Regions from separate parts of the Cohnella sp. GCM10027633 genome, predicted to be linked through region 1. Evidence: predicted binding sites of a transcription regulator. Region 1 holds the regulator's gene; the other holds the start of a gene.
What was found. Region 1 encodes LexA, which represses DNA repair genes until DNA is damaged. Its sites were predicted from a motif close to CGAACATATGTTCG; they were not measured.
Positions count from the first base shown of each region.

Region 1 (7,552 bases):
AAGACAAGAGCGAAATCCTGTCGACGTTCGACTCCGAGATCCGGGATCTCGCCGATCGCCGCGGCTATAAGACTTGGGACGTCATCGCCCTGTCCGAGGCGACGCCGAACCTCGATGAGCTGCTGAAGAAGTTCGAGAACGTGCATACGCATACCGAAGACGAAGTTCGCGCCATTACGGCCGGCCGCGGCATCTTCATCATCAAAGGCAACGAGGAAGTCGGCTACTTCGACGTCGAGCTCGAAGCCGGCGACGTCATCTCCGTTCCGGAAGGCTACGCTCACTTCTTCACGCTCATGGACAACCGCCAGATCGTCGCCGTTCGCCTCTTCATCGAGCCTGCCGGCTGGGTCGCCCACAACTACGACGATCCTGCATTCGTGAAGTAAGCCAATTGCTGTATAAATAAAAGACGTACGGACCGTATTCGGTTTCGTACGTCTTTTTGGTCTTCACCCCTCCAAGATCGTCAGCCGATGCCACTTCTCCCGCCAGTTTTTATCGGTGATTCGTTTCCTGTAAATTCCGATCTTCTCAGGGGATAAGTAATACGGCGTCGGACGCACGATGAGACGTACTAAGTCTTCTACTCCGTACGGAGCAATGAGTTGCACATTTCCCTTCGCGTCTATATGGGCGCCGATGGCCGTGCACGTCTCCGGAAAATGGGCCAATCCGTCAGCGGTCGAAACGTATGGCGAATGACCGGATTTCGCATGCATGCGGGCTTGATTTTTAACCGACCACGGGATCGAACCGTCCATGGCAAGCAGCGCAATCTCGTACTCTTGTTCCGTACGCTCGCTCGTATCGGCGGCATCGTAATAGACGACGTCGACGTCCGGCAATGCCGTCGGGGCATCGAAGCCATGAAGAGCATCCCATACTTTCGAACGAATGAATCCGGCGCATACGCAGGAGTCAGGCAGGCGTAACTGCCTTACGCAACGGAGGACGTGCATCATCCTCTCATCGCAAGCTATCCATTCGGCAATGTCTTGCTCCCTCATCCGCATTCCTCTCTCCCCTTACAAAAAACGAAGACAGCGCGGGACGCTGTCTTCGAAGTCGATGATTGCGGTTTATAACGTCTTGAGCAGACCGGGCAATTCCGTCAAGCTGCGAATTTCGTGCTTCGGCACGATATCTCCGCTCAGCTTCGTCTCGTGGCGGTTGATCCACACCGAAGTCATGCCGACGCCGTTCGCCCCGAGAATGTCGGTCGTCAGCTTGTCGCCGACCATGACGCCTTCGTCAACCGTAATGCCGATCCGTTCCATCGCGTGCGCGAACAGCCGCGGCGACGGCTTGCCTTCGCCAAAATCGCCGGAGATGACGATCGCGTCGAAGTAAGGAACGAGCGTCGGCATGCCGTCAAGCTTCTCCTGTTGCAGATCCGGGGAACCGTTCGTGAGCAAGAGCAGCTTATAGTCCTGGCGAAGCTCGTCCAATACGGCGAACGTCTCTTCGTATACGTAAGGCAGGCTGCGGCGCTGCGCCGGGAAGTACTCCGCCAGCTTCTGTCCGAGACTCGGATCGTCGACGCCGAGCGCCGCCAATCCCGCGGTCCAAGCATTCGTGCGGTAAGCCGGAGCGAGCTGTTCCAGCTTGCGGAACATGTCGTGCTCGCCTTTCTTGAAGTTGCCCCACAGCGCTTCGAACGGATTGATACCGATCATCTGCGTGAACGTATACGTCTCGTACGTCTCGTACAGCGCTCGCGCTTCCTTGCGGACGGAAGCTTCCAATTCGGCTTCGTTCAGCCCCGTCGCTTCCGCGGCGAGCTTGCACGTGTTGCTGAACGCTTCCGTTACGCTTCTCTCGTCCCATAACAACGTATCGTCTAGATCGAATAGAACTGCCTTAATCGACATCGGTGCGGTCTCCTCACTTCGTCTTCTGTTCGAATTCCACTTGGTGCAGGTCTGCGTATACTTTCAGCCGCTCGGCCATCAGGTCGATCGGGAATCGGTTCATCAATTTCGAGAATACCCAGTTCGAGCCTTTGACGGTGTCGATCACGACATAGCCGGGCTGAATCGTGATCTTGCGAACCTCGGACGGCCGCAGCGTCTTGTAGCCCGTGAACTTGCGCGTCTCTAGCGTGTCCCGGGTGACGGACAAATAAGGGCGGCGCATGTAGTAGAAGAAAGCGAGCAGGACGTAACACCCGATCGTCACCCAGAACAGCGTCGGGTCGGTCAGGAATTCGTCGGACCACGGCTGCGCCAACGTCACGTAGAGCGCGATGAGCATGAGGAGCAGGATCGGGACGACGTAATTGCGCCCTTTGAATTTGTCGACATGCGGAGCGGATGTTGCGCTAATCGATTTTTTGCCGTCTCTTTTACGGCGTTTGTTCACTTGCTTGGCGTTCTTCTGAACCATGCGTTCCCATGAGCGGGACATAAAGCTCCTCCTCGTCAAATGCTGCTGCGTTAAGCCAACCGATCTATTTAATGTACAATCGTTGGTTTCTCGTCCGTGATTTCGATCTGGTCCAGCTGCTGCCGGAAGTTGTTCTTGAAGTTGACCAAGTATTCCTTGCGCAACCGATCGCGTTCGACCGTTTCCTCTTCCGTCAAGCCTTCGGCTTTGCTTTTGCGGGCCAATTCGTTAATGCGCCCAATCAGCTTCTCCATTTCCATGGCGTTGTCACTCCCTTCCGTATATCTTCTCTACTTTGACATTAACGGCGATGCGTTGTCAAGAAAACCGGGCACGCAAAAAAGACCGGGTTTCCCCGGTCTCGGAACATTCGTTCGCATCGCGTTCGTATTGCATTAAGGCAACATCTTGGCTGGTAAAATCAACGTCTGTCCTGCTTGTACGGACGACGAGGACAAACCGTTCCGCTTCTTGATGGCATGCACCGCGTCGCGCGTATCCATCGTATCCTTCTTATAGGAAGCGGCCAAGTCCCAGATCGTATCGCCGCTATCGACGGAGATCGAGATCTCCGTTGCCGTCGCCGGCGAAACCTCGGCGTCCGATGCGAACGTATGCGCGAACGCGAATCCGCTGAACAGAATCAGAAAGGCGAACAGTATAAAGAAGGAACGCGCGATGCCTAAGCCGCGATGCGAACGAGCCGGCGCTTGCGGCGCCGTCCGTCCCGCGTATGCTGGCTTAGCGTAAGCCGTACCGTTACGAAGCGTTGAAGCAGTTGCGGAAGAACCGGATACCCATGTATGTACCATTTACGCTCACCCCAAACATTTGTTCTGGTATCAGATTAGCACGAACATATGTGCTTGTCAACAAATTTTGGAACATTTGTTCGGCGGAACGAATGTTTGTGCGAACTCGAGTTCTGTGTTATAATTTGTCATCATGAGCTGATACATAGGGAGGGCTTGGCGTGTCCAAGATGTCCAATCGCCAAAATGCCATTTTAGACTTCATTAAGAACGAAGTGCGCGACAAAGGGTATCCCCCTTCCGTCCGCGAGATCGGCGAAGCCGTAGGGCTCGCATCCAGTTCCACCGTGCACGGCCACCTCGATCGCCTGGAGAAGAAAGGCTTGATCCGCCGCGATCCGACGAAACCGCGCGCGATCGAGATTCTGGGAGACGACGACAACGTGTTCGGACTGGCTGCCTCCGTTCGCCAAATTCCGCTCGTCGGCAAAGTAACGGCCGGCGTGCCGATAACGGCGACGGAGAACATCGAAGAGTACTTCCCGCTGCCGGCGACGATGGTCGGCGATCAACCGGTGTTCATGCTTTCCGTCCAAGGCGATAGCATGATCGAGGCCGGCATCCACGACGGCGACTACGTCATCGTACGCCAGCAGCCGAACGCTACGAACGGAGATATCGTCGTCGCGATGACGGAAGACAACGAAGCGACCGTCAAGACGTTCTATAAGGAACGCGATCATATTCGTCTCCAACCGGAGAATTCGAGCATGTCGCCTCTCCGCTATCCGAACGTCAGCATCCTGGGTAAAGTCATCGGATTGATTCGCTCGTTCATGTAAGCCGGCAAGCTCGCCGGCTCGGCGACAAGGCAGACCCGCTCATCGGGAGATGACGGGTCTGCCTTTTTTCTTGCTCGTTTGAACGTCGCTTATACTGGGTAATGACGATTGGACATACTATTTAACGAACGTGCTTTTAACGATAAACAATTCAGGAGGACGACATGTCACAATTGAAAATCGGAATTATTCTGGGCAGCACCCGCCAAGGCCGCGTTAGCCCTCAAGTCGGCGAATGGGTGAAGAAGCACGCGGATGCGCGCAACGACGCGCATTACGAGATCGTGGACATCGCGGACTACAAGCTGCCGATGTTCGGCGAGACGGACGCCACGGAGCAAGCGACGAAATGGAATACGACGCTCTCCGGACTCGACGGCTTCGTCTTCGTCGTCGCCGAGTACAACCACAGCATTACGGGTGCGCTCAAGAACGCGATCGACTACGCTCGCGACGCATGGAACAATAAGGCGGCCGGCATCGTCAGCTACGGCTCCGTAGGCGGCGCGCGCGCAGCCGAGCATCTGCGGGGCATTCTCGGCGAAGTATCGATCGCCGACGTTCGCGTCCATGTGGCATTGTCGCTGTTCACGGACTTCGAGAACGGCAGCACGTTCAAGCCCGCCGAGCTTCACCTGACGAACTTGAACGGCATGCTCGACCAAGTCGTCGCCTGGAGTGGCGCGCTCAAGACGGTGCGTTCGTAAACATCCGTTAGCGAATTTCACCCTATCTATACGGAAACCGGCCCCGCGAACGTCCGAAGACGCCGCGGGGCCGGTTATTATGCGTTGCGTTTATTCTAGAACGCCGTCAAATACTGATCGCGTTCCCATTGGTGGACTTGCGTTCTGTACATGTCCCACTCGATCTCTTTGAGCTCGTAGAAGTGGCTGAGCGCGTGATCGCCGAGCGTCTCGCATACGACGTCGTCGCGAAGCATCTCGGACAATGCTTCCTTCAAGTTGATCGGCAAGCTCGGAATGCCCGCGTCGATCCGTTCCTCTTCGCTCATCACGTAGATGTTGCGATCGACCGGCGGCGGAGACGTCATCTTGTTCGCGATACCGTCGAGACCCGCCTTCAGCATGACCGCAAGCGCCAAGTAAGGGTTGGCGGCCGGGTCCGGGTTGCGAGCTTCGATGCGCGTGCTAAGGCCGCGGGATGCCGGAATCCGAATCATCGGGCTCCGGTTGCTTGCGGACCAGGCTACGTAGCAAGGCGCTTCATAGCCGGGAACAAGACGTTTGTAAGAGTTGACCGTCGGGTTCGTAATGGCGGCGAAACCGCGCGCATGTCTCAAGATACCCGCCATGTATTGTCTAGCGATCGCGCTAAGACCAAGCTTATCGTTCGGGTCGAAGAACGCGTTCTCGTTGCCGCGGAACAACGATTGGTGGCAGTGCATGCCGGAACCGTTCATTCCGAACAGCGGCTTCGGCATGAACGTCGCATGCAAACCGTGCTGGCGCGCGATCGTCTTAACGACGAGCTTGAACGTCTGGATTTGGTCGGCCGCTTTGATCGCGTCCGCATATTTAAAGTCGATCTCGTGCTGTCCCGGAGCAACCTCGTGATGGGAAGCTTCGATCTCGAAGCCCATCTCCTCGAGCATAAGCACGATATCGCGGCGGCAGTTCTCGCCGAGGTCGGTCGGAGCGAGGTCGAAGTATCCGCCTTGGTCGTTAAGCTCCATCGTAGGGTTGCCCTTCTCGTCCGTCTGGAACAAGAAGAACTCGGGTTCGGGACCTACGTTCATCGCCGTGAAGCCCATCGCTTCCGCTTCCGAGAGCGCGCGCTTCAGAATGCCGCGAGGATCGCCCGCGAACGGAGTGCCGTCCGGCATGTAGATGTCGCAGATCAGACGCGCGACGCGATCTTGCGTCACCCATGGGAAGACGACCCACGTGCTCAGATCCGGGTACAGGTACATGTCGGATTCTTCGATCCGTACGTAGCCTTCGATCGAGGAGCCGTCGAACATCATTTTGTTATCGAGCGCCTTGTCCAGCTGGCTGAACGGAATCTCGACGTTCTTGATCGTTCCGAGCAGGTCGGTGAACTGCAACCGGATGAACCGAACGTTCTGTTCTTTCGCAATCCGTTTAATATCTTCGCGAGTATAGCTCATGACAGCCTCCTAATAATGGGCAACAGCCGCTTTATTTGTTCTTGAAAAACCGCGAAAGCTCGCCTTGGATGAGCGAGACTTGACCCGGACGCTTGCCTTGCATCAGCTGCTGCTTCAGCATGCGGTGAAGCTGGGAGTCGGACATCTCGCGCCGCTTGACCTCGGATACCTCGTTGATGACGGTCGCGTCGCTCTCGTTCTGCCCGACGGGGTTCATCACTTGCTTGATGCCTGCGATATTGACGCCCTTCTCGATCAGCGACTTGATCTCCATGAGACGTTCGACGTCGTTGAAGGAGAACAGTCGTTGATTGCCGTCCGTACGAGCGGGCTGGATAAGTTCGTGCTGTTCGTAATATCGGATTTGGCGGGCGGTTAGATCGGTCAGCTTCATTACGATGCCGATCGGAAACAACGCCATATTCCTGCGAATCTCGTCGCCCATGTCATACCAACCTTCCACGATTGCCTGCTGTTTTTGAAATCACTTTCATTGTAACGAAGTCGCAAAAACATGTCAAGGCATGTAAGGTTTGACCGTGCCCGAACTTACAAATATCCGCGTTCGCGGAAAACCGACAAAACCTGCTGTACAGCTAACTTCACATGCGCGTAAGTAAGTCCGCCTTGCATATATGCAATGTAGGGTTCCCTTATGGGAGCGTCCGCGGACAGCTCCAGACTGCCGCCTTGGATGAACGTTCCGGCGGCCATAATGACCGGGTGCTCGTACCCCGGCATGTCCCACGGCTCGGGCACGACGTGCGAATCGACCGCCGCCGCCCGCTGGATCGCCTGCACGAAATGAATGAGCGGCTCCGGGGCGCCGAAGCGGATCGCCTGGATCAGATCGGTTCGCGGATCGTCCCATCGCGGATGCGTCTCGAATCCGAGATTCGCGAAGACGGCGGCCGCGAACACGCTGCCCTTCACCGCTTGCCCGACGAGCAGCGGCGCAAGGAACAGCCCCTGGTAGATCGCCCTCGTCGTGCCGAGCATCGCGCCGACTTCGCCGCCGATACCCGGCGCGGTAAGCCGGAACGCAGCCAATTCCACCAGATCGGCCCTGCCCGCGATGTAACCGCCGCTGGACGCGAGTCCTCCTCCCGGGTTCTTGATGAGAGATCCCGCGATCAGGTCGACGCCGACTTCGGTCGGCTCGCGCTCTTCCGTGAATTCCCCGTAGCAGTTGTCGACGAAGACGGCCGCTTCGGGACGAAGATCCTTAAGCCGCGAGACCATGTCGCCGATCTGATCCACCGTGAACGAAGGACGCCAGCTATACCCTCTCGAGCGTTGGATGGCGAACACCTTCGTGCGATCGGTTAAAGCCGCCGCCACGCCGTCCCAATCGACCTCTCCGTCCTCCAGCAGCGGGACGAACGCGACGCGCACGCCCCAATCGGACAGCGAGCCCGTGCCGTCTCCCGGCTTGCCGA
Region 1 covers NZ_JBHTGV010000001.1:502,453-510,004, forward strand. Annotated here, with positions in the region: gene ACFQZG_RS02145 (1,2-dihydroxy-3-keto-5-methylthiopentene dioxygenase) at 1-389, shown strand, start outside; gene ACFQZG_RS02150 (nucleotidyltransferase family protein) at 453-1,016, opposite strand; gene ACFQZG_RS02155 (HAD family hydrolase) at 1,083-1,874, opposite strand; gene ACFQZG_RS02160 (hypothetical protein) at 1,888-2,409, opposite strand; gene ACFQZG_RS02165 (DUF896 domain-containing protein) at 2,457-2,648, opposite strand; gene yneA (cell division suppressor protein YneA) at 2,784-3,200, opposite strand; gene lexA (transcriptional repressor LexA) at 3,362-3,982, shown strand; gene ACFQZG_RS02180 (NADPH-dependent FMN reductase) at 4,147-4,689, shown strand; gene glnA (type I glutamate--ammonia ligase) at 4,785-6,113, opposite strand; gene ACFQZG_RS02190 (MerR family transcriptional regulator) at 6,145-6,558, opposite strand; gene ACFQZG_RS02195 (methionine gamma-lyase family protein) at 6,663-7,552, opposite strand, start outside.

Region 2 (7,552 bases), on a different contig from region 1:
GTGCGTCGCGCTCTCCGGCGTTAGCGACAGCTTATCCCCGTTAATATGGGATCGGAACTGCACGCCTTCCTCCGTAATCTTGCGCATTTCGCTCAGAGAGAACACTTGGAACCCGCCGCTGTCCGTCAAGATCGGGCGGTCCCAGTTCATGAACTTATGCAAGCCGCCGGCCTGCTCGACGAGCTCATGGCCGGGACGGAGGAATAGGTGGTACGTGTTGCTTAGGATGATCTGCGCGCCCAAGTCCTTCAATTCCTCGGGGCTCATCCCTTTGACCGTCGCTTGCGTGCCCACCGGCATGAAAGTCGGCGTATCGATGACGCCGTGCGGCGTATGCACCCGGCCCAACCTCGCTCCGGTCTGCTTGCATGCTTTGATGAATTCGTATCTAATCGCCATCTGTGTGCATTTCCTCTCTGCTTAAGCGCTGCCTAAGTGATGAACATCGCGTCTCCGAAGCTGAAGAACCGGTATTGCCGTTCGACGGCTTCCCGGTATGCGGACAGCGTCGCTTCGCGTCCCGCGAGCGCGCTGACGAGCATGACGAGCGTCGACTTCGGCAGATGGAAGTTCGTCAATAGCGCATCTACCATGCGGAACCGATAACCGGGATAGATGAAAATATCCGTCCACCCTTCGCATGCTTGGACCGCGCTTCCTTCGAAGCGGTTGCCGATCGTCTCGAGCGTTCGCGCGGACGTCGTCCCGACCGCCACGATTCGTCCGCCGCTTGCCTTCGCTTCCCGCAGCATCGCGGCGCTCTCCTCGCTGACCGAATACCATTCCGCGTGCATCTCGTGCTCTTCGATCGTCTCCGCGGACACCGGACGGAAAGTTCCGAGTCCGACGTGCAGCGTGATCGGGCATACCTTCACGCCCATCGCCCGCAGCTCCCCAAGGAACGAATCCGTGAAGTGAAGCCCCGCCGTCGGGGCGGCGGCCGAACCTTCGTGCTTCGCGTACACGGTCTGGTACCGCTCGCGGTCTTCCAACGTTTCTTTAATATAAGGAGGCAACGGCATCTGTCCGAGACGGTCGAGCAGCTCGTTGAAGATGCCCTCGTACGAGAACCTGACGAGCCGCGCGCCCATTTCTCCTTCTTCCTCCACGACGGCGGACAGCAGCGGTTCGCCCGCTTCGTCTTGTCCGAATAGCAATCGCGCGCCCTTCGTGATCCTTTTGCCCGGACGGGCCAACGCTTCCCATCGGTCTCCCTCGATTTGCTTCAACAGCAGCAGCTCCACCTTCGCGCCGGTCTCGGCTTTCGTGCCGAACAGACGCGCGGGGAGCACTCTCGTGTCGTTCAACACGAGCGTGTCCCCGGGGTTCAATTGCTTCGCGAGATCGGTGAACGTACCGTGCTCCGTCCGGCCGTCGTCCTTATGAAGGACGAGCAGCCTGGAGGAGGTCCGATCCGCAAGCGGCGTTTGAGCTATTAATGATTCCGGTAATTCAAAGTCGTAATCGCTGACGTTCATCTCGTTCGCACCTTTTAGTCAACCTTTATAGATCGTGACGTTCTTATAGTAGTATTGCAGGATGTATTGGTAGTCATACCCTTGCTCGGCGAACCCTCTGGCTCCCCATTGCGACATGCCGATGCCGTGTCCCCAGCCTTTGCCGGAGATAACGAACTGCGGAGTCGCGGACGCCGCTCGCAGCTTGCCGCTTCCGTCCATGATGAACAGATTGCCTTCGCTCGCCGTCCGGACTTGTCCGTCCCCGCCGGCGATGGCTAACGAACCGAATTGTCTCGGCAGTTCTCTCGTGCTGCCTTGACCGTCTACGATCGACATCCTGCCCGTTTCCTCGATCGTGATCAGCGTGCTATTGACGCCGCCTAGCGCGCTCCGGATGTTATCCGGGTAAGCGAGAGCGACGCGGACGCCGTTCGCCTGCAGCTCCGTCGCGCGCCCGGAAGGACCTCTAGCGGACACTTCGAGCGTGTAGATCGGACCCGTAATGCTCTTGTCGTACTTCGCGAGCGACGCTCGCATCTGATCCGGCGAGAACGGTCCCGCGATCCAGCTGTACGCCGTCGTCATCTCGGGCACCTTGTCCAGCGGCACGACCGCGTCGCCGACAGCCAGCCTGCCGAGCTCTTCGCCGGCCGTCGTCGGCTTCGAGCGGACGATCGTCCCCGACGCGGTCGATTGCAACTGCGGCAATCCGACCGCGTTCTTAAGGCCGGTATCGGCCAGCAAATCCTCGCGCACGTAGCCGACGATGCCGGTTCCCGTCGCGACCTTGATCCATGGCTTCTTGCCGGCGTTCGGTCCATCGTCCGGGCTGACCGCGGCGCTTGCGTAAGTCGGATCGACGTTGCCCCACGCTTCGGTCGAATCCGCGGTAATGCCTCCGGCGTTCGATGCGAACAGCGCGCTGACGATACGTCCCGATGCGTTCACGAGCACCTCGCCCTTCGTCGCGTCGACGCCGGCGGTCGAGTTCGGGTTCTCCTTGCCCTCTCCCGCGCCGTAATACGCTTGGCTGACCGTCGTGTCGACGACGTTCGCGATCTTGAACGACATGCCGCCCGCGAGCGCGTACGATCTCGCCGCGACGGCCTGCGCCTTCTGCGCTTCGGCCGGCCAGCCCGATCCGACTTCGGCGGCCACCACGGAATACAAGTAATGCTCCAGGTTCACGTCGTTCACGACGGCAAGCGAGTTGTTGTACACGCTCATCTCCATGCTGCCGCGATACGTCCGCTTCGACCGTTCGGTCAGTTGGATCGTATCCGCGCCGGCGGGATCCGCGCGAAGCACGACGCCGGAAGCCGCCGGTATGGCGTACATCGTGGCGGGAGCGTTCACGGTCACATCGTTGCGCAGCAACGCGTAAGCATCTCCGGCTGTCGGAATCGTCGCCGTAGCGGCCCCCGCCGCAAGCGCCGCTTGCTGCAGCGCCGGCAGCGTCGACGCGTCCTTCTCTTGGCCGACGCGGACCGTGTACGTCATCGCGCCGGACAACGGCTTCGCCGCGACGAACGTATCCAGTCCGGCGGCGCCGATGACGCTTGCCGCCGCCGATGCTTCTTCGACGGTGGCATACGTGCCGGCTTCGACTGCCCATGGTCCGGCGATGCGCGGGCTGAGCAACGTCTGCACCCCGACGGACGCAGCCGCGTTCGACCATTTGGTCAGCGAGGCCGCCGCCTGCGCCGCGGTCGCGTATGCGCCCTCCGACACTTGATAGACGACCTTGCCCGACTTGTTCAGCTGCGTCACGAACGCGGCCGAAGACTGCGTCTGAATGTTCTTCAATACCGTCATCGCCGCTCCCTGCTCGGTCGTCTCCAGCACGAGCGCGCGGTAGCCGTCCATGCCGAACCTTACCGCCTGCCTAGGCGCCGCGCTGCCGATAACCGCGCTGTAAGCGGGGTCCTTCCACGAGACGGTCAATCCGCCCGCGGACTGTAGCGTCGCGACGGACGTCAGCGACGTCGATGCGCTGCTTCCCGTATTGATGAACAGCGCTACCCGGATCGTCGGCGGGACGTTCACGGCCGCATCGGCGACGATTCTTGACGATGCGGACAATACGGCCGCGACTAGTATAACGAGCAAGGCCAACCGAGAGTAAGATCGTTGATGTCGAATGCTTGTCATCTTCTAAGCCTCTCTTTCCGGCATAGGGAGCCCGAGGTGCTTATAGCCTGCGGCGGTTACGATTCTTCCTCGCGGCGTTCGTTGAAGGAAGCCGATCTGCATGAGATAAGGCTCGTATACGTCCTCGATCGTCTGGCTCTCTTCCCCGATCGAAGCCGCTATCGTGTCGAGGCCGACCGGACGGCCGGCGTAATTCAATATCATCGCCCGCAACATTTTATGGTCGATGCTGTCGAGCCCCATCGGATCGACTTGGATGCGCACCAAGGCGTCGTGGGCGACCGTTTCCGTAATGATGCCGTCTCCCCTTACCTGCGCATGGTCCCGAACCCGCTTCAGCAGGCGGTTCGCGATGCGCGGCGTGCCTCTCGACCTGCGCGCGATCTCGCGGGACGCTTCCCCGATTATGCCGACGCCGAAAATCTCCGACGTGCGCGTCACGATGTACGACAGCTCGTCCTCCGTGTAGAACTCGAGGCGGCTGACGACGCCGAACCGGTCGCGCAGCGGCGCGGACAAGAGGCCCGCTCGCGTCGTTGCGCCGATCAGCGTGAACTTCGGCAAGTCGAGCCTGACCGACCTCGCGCTAGGGCCTTTGCCGATAATGAAATCGAGCGCGAAGTCTTCCATTGCGGGATAGAGCACTTCCTCGACGGTACGGTGCAACCGATGAATCTCGTCGATGAACAGAACGTCGTTCTCCTGCAAGTTCGTCAAGATCGCGGCCAGGTCTCCCGGCCGCTCGATCGCGGGTCCGCTCGTCGTGCGGATGTTGACTCCAAGCTCGTTGGCGATAATGTTCGACAACGTCGTCTTCCCCAGCCCCGGCGGCCCGTATAGCAGTACATGGTCGAGCGGTTCGCGGCGCATCTTGGCCGCTTCTATGTAAATCTTCAGATTGTCCTTCACTTGCGCTTGGCCGATATATTCCGCCAAGTAACGCGGACGCAGGCTGTACTCCACCGCCTGGTCTTCCATCATCAAATGCGCGGTGACGATGCGGTCTTCCATCCTTCCGGCCTCCTCTCCCGCTTATAACGCGATTATCCCTGAAAAAGTTGCTGGAGCGCCAGCTTCATGAGAGCATCCGGCGATTCGCTGCCGGTCACCTTGTCCTTCATCGCGTGCCATGCGCGGTCCAGCTCCGCTTCGCGGTAGCCCAAGCCTCCGAGCGCTTCGCGCGCGGCCGCCCACGAGGCGCCGCCGCCCATGACCGCCGGCGAACTTACTTCCTCGATCGCCGATGCCGTCCATAGACCGTCCGTGCCGCCGAGCTTCTCCTTCAGATCGAGAATCATGCGCTGAGCCGTCTTCTTCCCGATGCCGGGCAGCTTCGTAAGGAACGTAAGGTTCTCTTGCTGGATCGCCGCCGCGATCGTCTCCGGCTTGCCGCCTGCCATGATGCCGAGAGCGACCTTCGGTCCGATGCCGGACACTTCGAGCAGCCTTCGGAACAGCCACTGTTCGTCGCGCGTCGCGAATCCGAACAATTGGATCGCGTCTTCGCGGACGTGATGATGGATGAAGAGCTGCACGGCGTCTTCCTTAGCCGCGAGCGCGTACGGATTCGGCGTGAACACCCGGTATCCGACGTCGCGAACGTCCATTACGACGTATTCCAATTCCGTATGTACGACCTTGCCTCGCAGGAAATCGATCATCTTAGCGTCGCTCCATTCATTCTATCATTCATCACGACGGAGTGCGCATGGCAGATCGCCACCGCGAGCGCGTCGGCGACGTCGTCCGGCTTCGGCACGGCCTGCAGCTTCAGCAGCATCCGAACCATCTCCTGCACTTGCTTCTTCTCCGCGGCGCCGTAACCGACGACCGCCTGCTTCACTTGCATCGGGGTATATTCGGAGATCGGAAGGCCGCGCTGCGCCGCCGCGAGCATGAATACTCCCCGCGCTTGGCCGACGCTGAACGCGTTCGTTACGTTCTTATTGAAGAACAGCTTCTCCACGGCGACCGTGTCCGGCTTGTATTGATCGAGCAAGCCGCAAGCCGATTCGTATATTTGCTTGAGACGTATCTCTTGGGGCGTTCCCGCCTCCGTCACGATGCTCCCGTATTGCACGGGCGTCAGCTTATGGCCGGACTTATCGATGAATCCGAAGCCCATGATCGCGATTCCGGGGTCTATGCCGAGCACTCTCATCTTCGCGTTTCCCCGCTTTCTTCCTATCGCTATCGACTATCCTATGATTATAGCAAAAGTCGAACGGGATGAGAACAGAAGGAGAACATAAATTCGGGTGCGGCTATTCGGTCTGGGACAATGATTGTTTTTGCGGACAGTCGTTACCATAATTGATACAAGCTTATACAATATCCCATCAGAGGACGAGGCGGTGGGAGCAAGTTGAAGCGATCGGGCGACGAAGATGACCGGGAGCCGCACGAGTGCGGCAGGCATAAGAAGAAACATTGCAAGTGCAAGAAAAAGAAAAAGCATTGCCGATGCGAGAAACACAAGCATTGCCGATGCCGGAAACATAAGAAGCATTGCCGATGCTGCAAAAGAGGACCGAGGGGGCCGAAAGGGGCTACAGGCGCAACCGGGGCTACTGGCGTTACTGGCGCGACCGGGATTACGGGGGTAACCGGGTTCGGAGCAACGGGGGCGACGGGCGCTACAGGGGCTACAGGCGCTACAGGGGCTACAGGCGCTACTGGCGCGACCGGGATTACGGGGGCAACCGGAATCGGATTGTCTGGACCGACGGGGCCGACGGGATCCACGGGAGCCACCGGAGCGACGGGTGCTACCGGCGATACCGGTGCGACCGGATTCGGCGTATCGGGAGCTACCGGGGCTACCGGGGCTACGGGATCTACCGGCGACACGGGTGCAACCGGATTCGGGGTGACGGGGCCAACGGGTCCGACGGGGGCCACCGGGGCAGCCGGCGGCTCGACCGGCGATACCGGCGCGACGGGACCGACCGGAGCGACCGGACTCACGGGCACGACTGGCGCGACCGGGGAGACGGGAGCGACCGGGCCGGTCGGAGATACGGGGCCTGCCGGAGGAGCCACGGGAGCTACCGGGCCGACCGGCGCGTCAGGAGCGACAGGCGATTCCGGTGCCACAGGCGCAACGGGTGCAACGGGCGTAACCGGCGATTCCGGCGCTACAGGAGCTACCGGTGAAACCGGCGACGCTGGCACGACGGGAGCGACCGGCAATACCGGCTCAACGGGGGCAACAGGGCCGACGGGACCCACTGGCGACGCGGGTGCCACGGGCAACACCGGAGCAACGGGACCGACGGGACCCACTGGCGATACGGGTGTCACGGGCGCGACCGGATTCGGAGTAACGGGAGCGACCGGACCGACTGGAGCAACCGGTCCGGGCGGAGGTTCAACAGGCGACACGGGTGCTACTGGCGCTACCGGCGCGACGGGTGCAACGGGCACGACTGGCGCGACGGGAGAAACGGGAGCGACCGGACCGATCGGCGACACGGGACCGACCGGTGGAGCGACTGGCGATACGGGGGCAACCGGGGACACCGGAGCAACCGGCGCGACTGGCACCACAGGGGATACCGGCGCGACCGGTGCTTCGGGACCAACCGGCGCGACAGGCGCTACCGGCGACACTGGAGCAACGGGTGCGACGGGCGATGCAGGCGCTACCGGAGCGAATGGAACTACAGGCGTTACAGGTGCAACTGGCGCTACCGGGGATACTGGAGCAACCGGTGCGACGGGCGATGCAGGCGCTACCGGAACTACAGGAGCCACGGGACCTACCGGAGCGACGGGAGCAACAGGCGTTACCGGAGTGACTGGTGCAACGGGCAGTACGGGTCCGACGGGACCCACCGGTGCTACGGGCGATGCAGGCGCTACCGGAACTACAGGTGCCACGGGACCTACAGGAGCGACAGGCCCAACAGGTGCTACCGGTGTGACTGGTGCAACGGGCG
Region 2 covers NZ_JBHTGV010000013.1:118,117-125,668, forward strand. Annotated here, with positions in the region: gene tgt (tRNA guanosine(34) transglycosylase Tgt) at 1-399, opposite strand, end outside; gene queA (tRNA preQ1(34) S-adenosylmethionine ribosyltransferase-isomerase QueA) at 432-1,478, opposite strand; gene ACFQZG_RS22720 (SpoIID/LytB domain-containing protein) at 1,497-3,611, opposite strand; gene ruvB (Holliday junction branch migration DNA helicase RuvB) at 3,615-4,622, opposite strand; gene ruvA (Holliday junction branch migration protein RuvA) at 4,655-5,272, opposite strand; gene ruvC (crossover junction endodeoxyribonuclease RuvC) at 5,269-5,772, opposite strand; gene ACFQZG_RS22740 (hypothetical protein) at 5,977-7,552, shown strand, end outside.
Region 2: ruvC (crossover junction endodeoxyribonuclease RuvC) is a predicted target of LexA. The motif match lies at 5,855-5,868, and genes of this name have one in related genera.